One region of the Cytobacillus sp. MT66 genome, then DNA from elsewhere that is predicted to be linked to it. Evidence: a T-box and tRNA genes for the amino acid it is inferred to sense, from the RefSeq annotation. Region 1 holds a T-box; the other holds one or more tRNA genes.
What was found. A T-box is a leader RNA that pairs with one kind of tRNA and senses whether it is charged. The one in region 1 lies ahead of AC1Q59_RS18565 (valine--tRNA ligase), so its partner is inferred to be a tRNA-Val.
Positions count from the first base shown of each region.

Region 2: it encodes a tRNA-Val, which carries the amino acid that the T-box ahead of AC1Q59_RS18565 (valine--tRNA ligase) is inferred to sense. The anticodon was not compared.

Region 1 covers NZ_JBXAFB010000011.1:108,033-113,442, reverse strand. Annotated here, with positions in the region: gene ysxE (spore coat protein YsxE) at 1-1,031, shown strand, start outside; gene AC1Q59_RS18570 (YszA family small membrane protein) at 1,048-1,242, opposite strand; T-box leader at 1,439-1,666, shown strand; gene AC1Q59_RS18565 (valine--tRNA ligase) at 1,719-4,364, shown strand; gene AC1Q59_RS18560 (bifunctional folylpolyglutamate synthase/dihydrofolate synthase) at 4,476-5,410, shown strand, end outside.
Region 2 covers NZ_JBXAFB010000018.1:45,175-50,584, reverse strand. Annotated here, with positions in the region: gene AC1Q59_RS21980 (TAXI family TRAP transporter solute-binding subunit) at 291-1,316, shown strand; gene AC1Q59_RS21975 (DUF1850 domain-containing protein) at 1,464-1,991, shown strand; gene AC1Q59_RS21970 (TRAP transporter permease) at 1,984-3,942, shown strand; tRNA gene AC1Q59_RS21965 (tRNA-Val) at 4,041-4,113, shown strand; gene AC1Q59_RS21960 (Hsp20/alpha crystallin family protein) at 4,223-4,672, opposite strand; gene AC1Q59_RS21955 (spore germination protein) at 4,697-4,939, opposite strand; gene AC1Q59_RS21950 (spore germination protein) at 4,964-5,230, opposite strand.

The sequences.
Region 1 (5,410 bases):
AGGTTTCGCAGATTTTGAAGGGGTATTCGCTTGTTCCCAGGTTTACGGAGGATTTGGGACGGGTGCAAAAGGTTTACACAGATAAAGGGGTATTCGCTCTGAAAAAGATTACTCCAAATCAGGGCGGGGATTTTATTAAGTATATCCAGACCCTCTATCATAAAGGCTATAATCGGATTGTTCCCATCTACCCCACACAGGATGGGAGGTATGCGGTCTTGCATGAGAATGAATTGTATTATCTGATGCCGTGGCTTGCCAACGAAGAAAAGGAAAATTATTTTGAACGCCACCATCAGATGTTCCGTGAGCTGGCCCGTCTCCATACGATCTCTGCAAGTGAAGTCACTATAACCCCTGAAGATCGGACAGATCATTATGAAAAGACATTGGCAGAGTGGGAAAAAGAACAAGAGTTTCTCGAAGGATTTATGGAGACGTGCGAGCACAAAGAGTATATGTCTCCGTTTGAATTAATGTTTGTCCTGTCTTATCATGACACTAGCCAGGCGCTGCGTTATTCGATGAATAAGCTGAAAGCCTGGTATGAAAAAACAAAGGACCAAGAAAAGGCCCGAACCGTAGTTGTTCACGGGAAAATATCACCAGAGCATTTTTTATATGATGACAAAGGATACGGCTATTTTTCAAACCTGGAACGGGCAAGGCGAGGTTCCCCGATTCATGATTTATTGCCGTTTTTATCTCGTACTCTAAAAACCTATCCGAAGCGCTCTGAAGAATGTATTGAATGGATATACACCTATCTGAAGTACTTTCCGCTGAAGGAAGAGGAGATGCTTCTTTTTCAGAGCTATTTTGCTCATCCGGGCGCTGTCATCCGTTCAGCGGTCAAATATTATAAAAGTGAGAGGCGTTCAGAGAGAAAACTTATTCAGCATTTTCAAAGACATTATTGGCAGCTGAAAAATACGGAATATGTCATAATGAGGCTGGAAGAAATCGAAAAGCAAAAAGCAGATGCAAAGGCACAGGCAGAAGCAGCGGCACAAGAAGGAGCCCAAAATTAATGGATCATTGGGCTCCTTAAATCATTTCAAAATGAATGGCAACGGCCAATAAGATTAAAATAGCCAATAAAAGCACGTCAAATGTTGTTGGGAAAATAACTACGCGAATCCCCTGGAAACAGCAAAACGGGATGATAAACTGGTTACAGGCACCGCGTATGGTCCGCAAAAATGGCTGCAGTTTATATAAATTGTATCCCTTCTTTTTCAAATCAATTCCCCCCTTAACCCCTTCCTATTGATGTATTCTATGGCAAAAGTCCATGGATTGTGTCATTTCCCATTCGTTTAAAAAACGTATAATATTAAGGAACATTTCTCTTAGAACTGTATAAAATACTAAAAATCGGATATGCTATTGACGTCAATCCTATTTATTAGGTAGTATAAGGAATATAAATTGAATGAATACTGTGATGATAGGGAAGAGTACAATTGTCCATTGCTTTTAGAGAGGAAAGCCATTAGCTGAAAGGTTTTCTAAGCAAAACAGCTGGAAGGTCGCCCTTGAACTTCTTTCGCGAAATACTGAGTAGTGAAAGACGGGAAATCCGTTATCTATGTTAAGAGTCAATCAGGCTATTACTGGTTGAAAAAAAGGTGGTACCGCGAAGCAAACTCCATTCGTCCTTTTATAGGCGAATGGAGTTTTTTTATTTTTTCGAACAGTGAAAGGATGATAGAGAAATGGATACAAAAGAATTGGCTATGCCAACCAAATATGATCCGATTGCCATTGAAAAAGGCCGTTATGAATGGTGGCTGCAGGGGAAATTTTTTGAGGCGAAGGATGATGAAAACAAACAGCCATATACCATCGTTATTCCGCCGCCAAACGTTACCGGCAAGCTGCATTTAGGCCATGCATGGGATACAACTCTGCAAGATATTCTAACCCGAATGAAGCGTATGCAGGGCTATGATGTACTGTGGCTTCCAGGAATGGACCATGCGGGAATTGCCACACAGGCAAAAGTTGAGCAAAAGCTCCGTGAAGATGGAAAAAGCCGCTATGATCTAGGACGCGAAAAGTTTGTTGAAGAAACATGGAAATGGAAAGAAGAATATGCAAGTCATATTCGCCAGCAATGGTCTAAGTTAGGTCTTGGATTAGACTACAGCCGCGAGAGATTTACGTTGGATGAGGGCTTATCAAAAGCCGTTCGCGAGGTGTTTGTATCTCTTTATAATAAAGGGCTCATCTATCGCGGCGAATATATCATCAACTGGGATCCATCTACGAAAACGGCTCTTTCCGATATCGAGGTTATTTACAAGGATGTTCAAGGTGCATTCTATCATATGAATTATCCTTTAGCTGACGGATCCGGACAAATTGAGGTGGCAACAACCCGTCCTGAAACAATGCTTGGCGATACGGCTGTTGCTGTTCATCCTGAAGATGAGCGCTACAAGCATTTGATTGGAAAGAAAGTGAAGCTTCCAATCGTTGGCCGCGAAATTCCAATCGTTGCTGATGACTATGTTGATATGGAATTTGGTTCAGGTGCGGTGAAAATTACGCCAGCACATGACCCGAACGATTTTGAAATCGGAAACCGCCATAATCTTGAGCGTGTGCTGGTTATGAACGAAGACGGCACAATGAATGAAAAAGCAGGCATTTATCAAGGGCTTGACCGCTTTGAATGCCGCAAGCAAATTGTTAAGGATCTTCAGGAGCAGGGTGTATTGTTCAAGATTGAAGAGCATCTTCACTCTGTTGGCCACTCCGAGCGCAGCGGTGCAGTTGTTGAGCCATATTTATCTACGCAATGGTTTGTTAAGATGCAGCCGCTTGCTGATCAGGCAATCGACTTGCAGTCTAAAGAAGAAAAGGTACATTTCGTGCCGGAACGTTTTGAAAATACGTATTTAAGATGGATGGAAAATATCCGTGACTGGTGTATTTCCCGTCAGCTTTGGTGGGGACACCGCATTCCTGCCTGGTATCACAAAGAAACAGGCGAGGTATATGTTGGTCACGAAGCTCCAGCAGATATAGGGAACTGGGAACAGGATAAAGATGTTTTAGATACATGGTTCAGCTCTGCGTTATGGCCTTTCTCAACCATGGGCTGGCCAGATGTCGATGCAGCTGATTTCAAACGCTATTATCCAACTGATTGCCTTGTTACAGGCTATGACATTATTTTCTTCTGGGTATCCCGGATGATTTTCCAAGGCCTTGAATTTACCGGCAAGCGTCCATTCAAGGATGTCCTCATTCATGGACTTGTGCGGGACGCTGAAGGCCGAAAGATGAGTAAATCTCTTGGAAACGGCGTTGATCCAATGGATGTCATTGATCAGTATGGTGCAGATTCTCTTCGTTATTTCTTAGCGACAGGCAGCTCTCCAGGCCATGACTTGCGATTCGGTATGGAAAAGGTAGAAGCGACATGGAATTTTGCGAATAAAATTTGGAACGCTTCCCGATTTGCCTTAATGAATATGGATGGCATGACTTTTGAAGAAATTGATTTAACAGGGGAAAAATCAGTTGCTGACAAGTGGATCTTAACACGTCTGAATGAAACGATTGAGACAGTAACAAGATTATCTGACCGCTACGAGTTTGGTGAGGTTGGCCGTGTCCTTTACAACTTTATCTGGGATGACTTCTGTGACTGGTATATCGAAATGGCGAAGCTTCCTCTTTATGGAGAAGACGAGGCTGCAAAGAAAACAACTCGTTCAATCCTGGCTTATGTGTTAGACAACACAATGCGTCTGCTTCATCCATTCATGCCATTTATTACAGAAGAAATTTGGCAGAACCTTCCTCATGAAGGCGAGTCTATTACGGTTGCCAAGTGGCCTGAAGTGAATGATGAATATACAGATCATGAAGCTGCCGCAGAAATGAAGCTATTGGTTGAAATCATCCGCTCTGTCCGCAACAGCCGTGCAGAAGTTAACACACCGTTAAGCAAGAAAATCAAGATGATTTTAAAAGCGAAGGATCAGGATGTATTAAAGACTTTAGAGAAAAACTCCGGATACTTAGAGCGTTTCTGTAATCCAGAGGTATTAACCATTGGAACAGATGTAGAGATCCCGGAAAAAGCTATGACTTCCATTGTGACGGGGGCAGAAATCATTCTGCCGCTTGAAGGCTTAATCAATATTAACGAAGAAATTGCCCGACTTGAAAAAGAATGGGATAAATTAAATAAAGAAGTAGAGCGGGTGCAGAAAAAGCTAGGCAATGAAGGCTTTATCAAAAAAGCGCCGGAAAAAGTCATTGAAGAAGAAAGAGCAAAAGAAAAAGACTATGCAGAAAAAAGAGCAGCAGTTGAGTCTCGCATTAAAGAATTAAAAGGCGAATAATACTAGTGAAGGCGAACCAGATTTGAAAGGTTCGTCTTCGTTATGGTTATTTAGTATTATTTTAATTGCAAAGATACTTGAATGAAAATTTTTACGGTGGAGGCAATTTCTATGTTTACGACGTATGAAGAGGCTGTTTCGTGGATTCATTCCCGATTGCGTCTAGGGGTTAAGCCTGGGCTGAAGAGAATGGAATGGATGATGGAAAAGCTTGATCATCCAGAAAGAAGGATTAAAGGCATCCATATTGGAGGTACGAATGGGAAGGGCTCGACAGTTGCCTATCTTCGCTCCATTCTTCAGGAAGCGGGGTATTATGTCGGGACCTTTACTTCTCCATATTTCGAAGTATTTAATGAAAGAATCGCTGTAAACGGAGTTCCGATTAAGGATGAGGAAATCATCCGGCTGGCGAACGATATTTACCCTCTTTGTGAAGAGCTGGACAAGACAGACCTTGGCGGGCCGACAGAATTTGAAATCATTACAGCTATGGCCTATCAATATTTTGGCCGGGTAAACCCTGTTGATATTGCCCTAATTGAAGTCGGGCTTGGCGGCCGATTTGACTCGACTAATATTATTTTTCCATTGGCATCAATCATCACAAACATCGGGCTCGACCATACAACAATATTAGGAAATACACATGCAGAAATCGCTTTTGAAAAAGCAGGCATCATCAAATCTGGGACAAGCTTAATTACAGCTGTCAAACAAGAGGAAGCATTGAGCGTTATCGAAGAAAAAGCGAAAGAATTGAAAGCTCCGATCTATTTATTGGGCCGTGAATTTAAAGTAAGCGATCATGCTTCAACCATGACAGGCGAGACATTTTCGCAAAAGACACCGTATCGGGAAAGAAAAGAGCTTGAAATTAGCATGGCTGGCTTGCATCAAGTGGAGAATGCTTCATTAGCGGTTACAGCAATTGATGTGTTAAAGCAATTTTATTCTTTCCTAATAGATGATGAGCATATATATGCTGGTCTCAAAAAAGCCTATTGGCCTGGCAGATTTGAAGTACTATCAAACAACCCGTTTGT
Region 2 (5,410 bases), on a different contig from region 1:
TTGGCGCTGGTATTGATATCGCCGTTACTATTTTAACATAGGATTTTTGTAAATGCTTTTTTCAATGCATGCTCCTTAAATTTACATACGTCTATTATAATATGGATTTATTTTAAATAAATCATGCTGACAATTTATTTTGAATATAGTAGATATAAATCGGCTAACACGGGATGGGATAAATTAACCAATAATTATGAATTTAGCCAATTTAGGGGATTATTGACAATTGTGTGATTACTTAGTTAGAATAAATCTGATAAATATAAAACTATAAAGGGGGCATTTTGATGAAGAAAAAGAGTTTCATGCTTTCTATGATTCTATTGTTAGCGCTTTCGATGGTGCTTGCTGCATGCGGGGGCGGTGCTAAAGAAGAGGCCGGCAATGAGAATGCTGAAGGGGGAAGCAGTGATAATGGCGGAGAAGCAACTGCTGAGAAGCCTAAATTTATCAGTATTGTAACAGGCGGTACTGGCGGAACCTATTTCCCATTAGGCGGTGCGTTTGCTCAGATTATTACGGACGAAACGGGAATTCAAACAAATGCGGAAACTTCTGGTGCATCTGCAGAAAATATGAACACCTTAAAAGATGGAAATGCTGAAATTGCTTTCACGCAAACAGATATTGCTTCCTATGCAAGTGAAGGAAAATTAATGTTTGAAGGCAATGCAATTGATAATGTCAGCGCAATTGGCACATTATATCCTGAAACCATTCAAATCGTAACAACAGCAAAATCTGGCATTAAATCTGTTGAGGATTTAAAAGGCAAGAAGGTTTCTGTTGGAGCTCCAGGTTCTGGTACAGCTCCAAATGCTGAACAAATCCTTGAAGTACACGGATTAACTTTTGATGATATTCAAAAGCAGGATCTATCCTTTGATGAATCAACTGCAGGAATTCAAGATGGAACCATTGATGCTGCTTTTGTTACATCTGGAACTCCAACTGGTGCCGTAGAAGGTCTTTCAGCAACTGAAGATGTCGTTATTGTGCCTATTGCACAAGATAAAATTGATGCTTTAATCGAAAAATATCAATACTATGTCCAGGATGAAGTTCCTGCAGGCACATATAAGCTTGCTGAAGCTGTTCCAACAGTAGCTGTTCAGGCCATGCTTGCTGTTGCCAATGATCTGTCTGAAGATGTTGTTTATAACATTACTAAAGCTATTTTTGAAAACTTAGATAAAGTTACTCATGCTAAAGGAAAATTAATTAAAGCCGAAAATGCTGTTAAAGGTACAGGTATTGACCTTCACCCTGGAGCAAAGAAATACTTTGAAGAACTGGGAATTACAGTAGAGTAAATCACTTTATACGAATCTATTTGATTATTAGGCGGCCGGCGATAGACCCGATTGGGGGTTTTTGAGCCGGCCGAATTACCTTAACAAGGACTTATCCAATTCTTGGAAGATTGCGCGCAATTCCTATATTGACTAGGTGGGGTTAACATGAAAATAAAAAAGCCAGGGAGAAGAATCCTGATCCTGGTTCCCCTCATCCTTATTTCCATCGTTATCATACTTTTCATTCCTAAACAGCAGGCATTAGTTTTTCAATTTCAAAATACCGGGAAAGTGCTTGCCTATATCCCAATATCAAAGGAAGACTTTTTCAAAATTAAGTATACCCATTCTATTCATCTTTCCGATGTTGTTGAAAGCTACCAATTCACAATAGATGGGCAAATTAAACAGTATGAGCTTATGTATGAGGATTTTGCTATTGGTATGCCGAATAACGCGTCAGATGGGGAAATTTTTGAACAAAAGGATGGAAAATATTATATAAAAAATATGAACCGGATATTTCCGCATTTTGATCTTAGGATAGGCAAGGTAAGGGCGAATCATCGCGTCATCTATAATGGTGCTGAATATCAGCTTTCCCAGTATATTGAGCCTGGAACATGGGTGCGCATTAAAACAGAGAAGCTTAATTGGTATCAGCAATGGAAAGGAGTGAACATCCTTGAGTAAAGAGCATGAAACCTTATCGATAGAAGAGCAGCAGGAGCTGCTTGAAAAATATGACCCTGAAGCAGGAACGAGAAAACTGACAGGGGTGCTGGGATGGATTGTCTTTTTCGGGCTGTTGGCATTTTCTCTATTTCATCTCTACACAGGTGTTTTCGGCATGCTCACCGCCCAGCTGCAGCGCTCGATTCACTTAGGGTTTGCGCTAGGACTCATTTTCTTATTATTTCCTGCCAGGAAAAAAAATAGAGGGGCTAAGCATAAAGTTGCTTGGTATGATATTATTCTAGCGATTCTTGGTGTGGCAGTCGGTGCGTATTGGCCGTTATTTCTTGATGAAATCGTCGGCAGGGTTGGCCGCTTAACTGAAGTAGATTTCTATGTTGGGTTATTGGCCATCATTCTTGTTTTGGAAGCTACGAGGCGTGCAGTCGGTATGCCAATTACGATTATTGCTTTAGCCTTTTTGGGCTATGCTATCTATGGTCCATATATGCCAAGCTTTTTGGCTCACCGCGGCTTAGATCTGGATCGGCTTGTGCAAACGATGTTCTTTACAACAGAAGGAATTTTGGGTACACCTTTAGGGGTTTCAGCCACCTTTATTTTCTTATTCCTATTATTCGGATCCTTCCTGGTAAAAACCGGAGTCGGACAGTATTTTAATGATTTAGCTGTATCCATCGCAGGAAAGAGTACTGGGGGCCCGGCAAAGGTTGCCATTTTCTCTAGTGCTCTTCAAGGAACTATTAGCGGAAGCTCGGTTGCCAACGTAGTCACGTCAGGTTCTTTTACCATCCCGATGATGAAAAAGCTCGGCTACAAAAAAGAGTTTGCCGGCGGGGTAGAAGCAGCTGCTTCCACAGGCGGTCAGCTTATGCCGCCTATTATGGGGGCTGCAGCCTTCTTAATGGTTGAATTCATTGGCGGGGGTATCACCTATTGGGAAATTGCAAAAGCTGCAGCTATCCCAGCCTTGCTTTACTTTACTGGCATTTGGATCATGACACATTTTGAGGCTAAGCGTGTCGGACTCCGCGGATTAAAAGATGAAGAAATGCCAAATCGTAAAGAAGTATTAAAGAAGATTTATCTCCTTTTACCAATCTTAGGGGTTATTATTCTATTAATGTCAGGAATGAGCGTGATACGAGCAGCTTTATGGTCAATTGTCATTACCATTGCTGTCAGCGCTATCCGGAAAGACACAAGAATTGGCGTTAAGGACTTTATCGACGCACTTGTTGACGGTGCCCGCACAGCCTTAGGTGTTGCTGCTGCTACTGCCTGTGCCGGGATTATCGTCGGTGTTGTTACAAAGACTGGCTTAGGTTTAAAGATGGCAAATGGGCTTCTAGAACTTGCCGGAGGTGCGCTGATTCCTACATTGATGCTGACAATGGTGGCAGCCATCATTCTTGGAATGGGTTCACCGACAACCGCAAACTATGTCATTACATCAACTATCGCTGCACCAGCTATTATTCTGCTTGGTGTAGCTGATCTTCCGGCACATTTGTTTGTATTCTACTTTGGTATTATTGCCGACATCACACCGCCAGTTGCCCTAGCAGCCTTTGCGGCAGCAGGTGTTTCGGGCGGGGATCCGATTAAAACAGGGGTTAATTCGTCTAAGCTTGCGATTGCAGCATTTATTATTCCGTACATGTTTGTTCTATCACCCGAGCTGCTGATGATTGATACGACCTGGTATTACTTAATCTGGGTAGTATTTACTGCACTATCAGGGATGATGGCAATTGGTGCGGGGGTTATCGGTTTTTGGATGCGCAAGCTCCATTGGACAGAAAGAATCCTTGGTATGGCAGGAGGATTGCTGCTGATCTATCCTGAAGGTCTTTCAGATATTATTGGTTTAGTCATATTCATTGCACTTATTGTTTTGCAGATTGTTTTCAAAAGAGGAAATACAGGGAAAACACAAGCTGCCTAACATTAGGAAAAGGCCTCCTTTCAGGGGGCCTGCTTTCTTAAGAAAAAACTATTGACATTTATTCATAAATACATATAATTAAATATATACTTTAACACGATCTGTTAGCTCAGCTGGGAGAGCATCACCTTGACAGGGTGGGGGTCGGGGGTTCAAGTCCCTCACAGGTCATTGGGTGCCAAACCCGTAGAACCCTCGGAACAAGGGTTCTTTGCAAAAGACCACTTCTTTGGAAGTGGTCTTTTTATTGTATAAAAATATACGCAGCTCCTGTTCATTTCTAATAAAGGTTTAAGTGGACCGATTCATTTTGCCGAGGATAAATGATCTGCAGCAATCCTTGATGAAAGTAAAATTGCATCAAATGGGGTTCAGCTGGTTCAGGCAGGTCTATGACACGTTCAAACTCACCATAGAATCGTTCTTTTTTCATTTCCATTTCTGCTGGGAAAATAGGTTTTGCCGTTCCTTTTAGCAATAATTTTGATTTAGATTGTAAAGAAACATGAAAATCTTCACGATTTAAACCCGGCACTTCTATTAAAAGACAATTATGTGTTTCGTTCTGAAAAATATCGTATTTTGGAAATGGCCCCTTTTCACTAAAAAATTGATCAGGAGGATAAAGGTTGAAAAATTTTTTCCAGTCATCTCTTTGGTGAAATTGGTTTGAAAAATCCACCCATTTTTTTATTTTTTCCATATCCATTTTTCTACCTCGCCCATTCACTTTTAATCCCCTGCACCACTATGGCTAAAGCTGACCAACAATAGGCTGTGAAGGATTCGCAATCTGATCTTGGTCACTAACATCCGGATCTAAAACACCGGTATTAAGTTGTGATCCTGAAGGAGAAAGATCTCCAAACGAGAAATTTGAGCCAAATAATTTAGTGTTTGCCGTATGGCTATTATGAACTGTCGGCCCAATATCAAAGTTGCTGTTTTGGGCCATGCCATTAACCTTTACGTTAAAAATGTTAATTTGATAAGGCATAATAACCTCCGTAAGATAAATGTATTAAAATTCATCGATTGGTCCTGTTAAAGGGACACCGATGTTCGTTGAATCGGAATTTCCAATATCTGTCTGGTCGTTTACATCCGGATCAATAAAAATGTTTTCCATCATCGCTTCATTTGGGGAGGTATCTCCAAAGGAGGAATTCACTCCTTGTGATTTAATTTTTGACGTATGGCTGTTATGCGTCGCTTCGCCAATCGTAACCGATCCATTCCCCGAAATGCTGTTAATTTTTATATAATATAGATTTATTGTGACTGGCATAATATTCACCCTTAATTAATCCTCTTGGGGTACTATATGCGGATGAATACCCATTCGTTCTTATTAAAAATTGGACAGTGGTCTTTTGTTTCTTTTGGGTAGCGTTCTAGGAAAAGTGATTAAAGGACAAGTTCTTAGGAAAAATTATCAGGAAAGTTCATCAATCCCGGGATGAAGGAC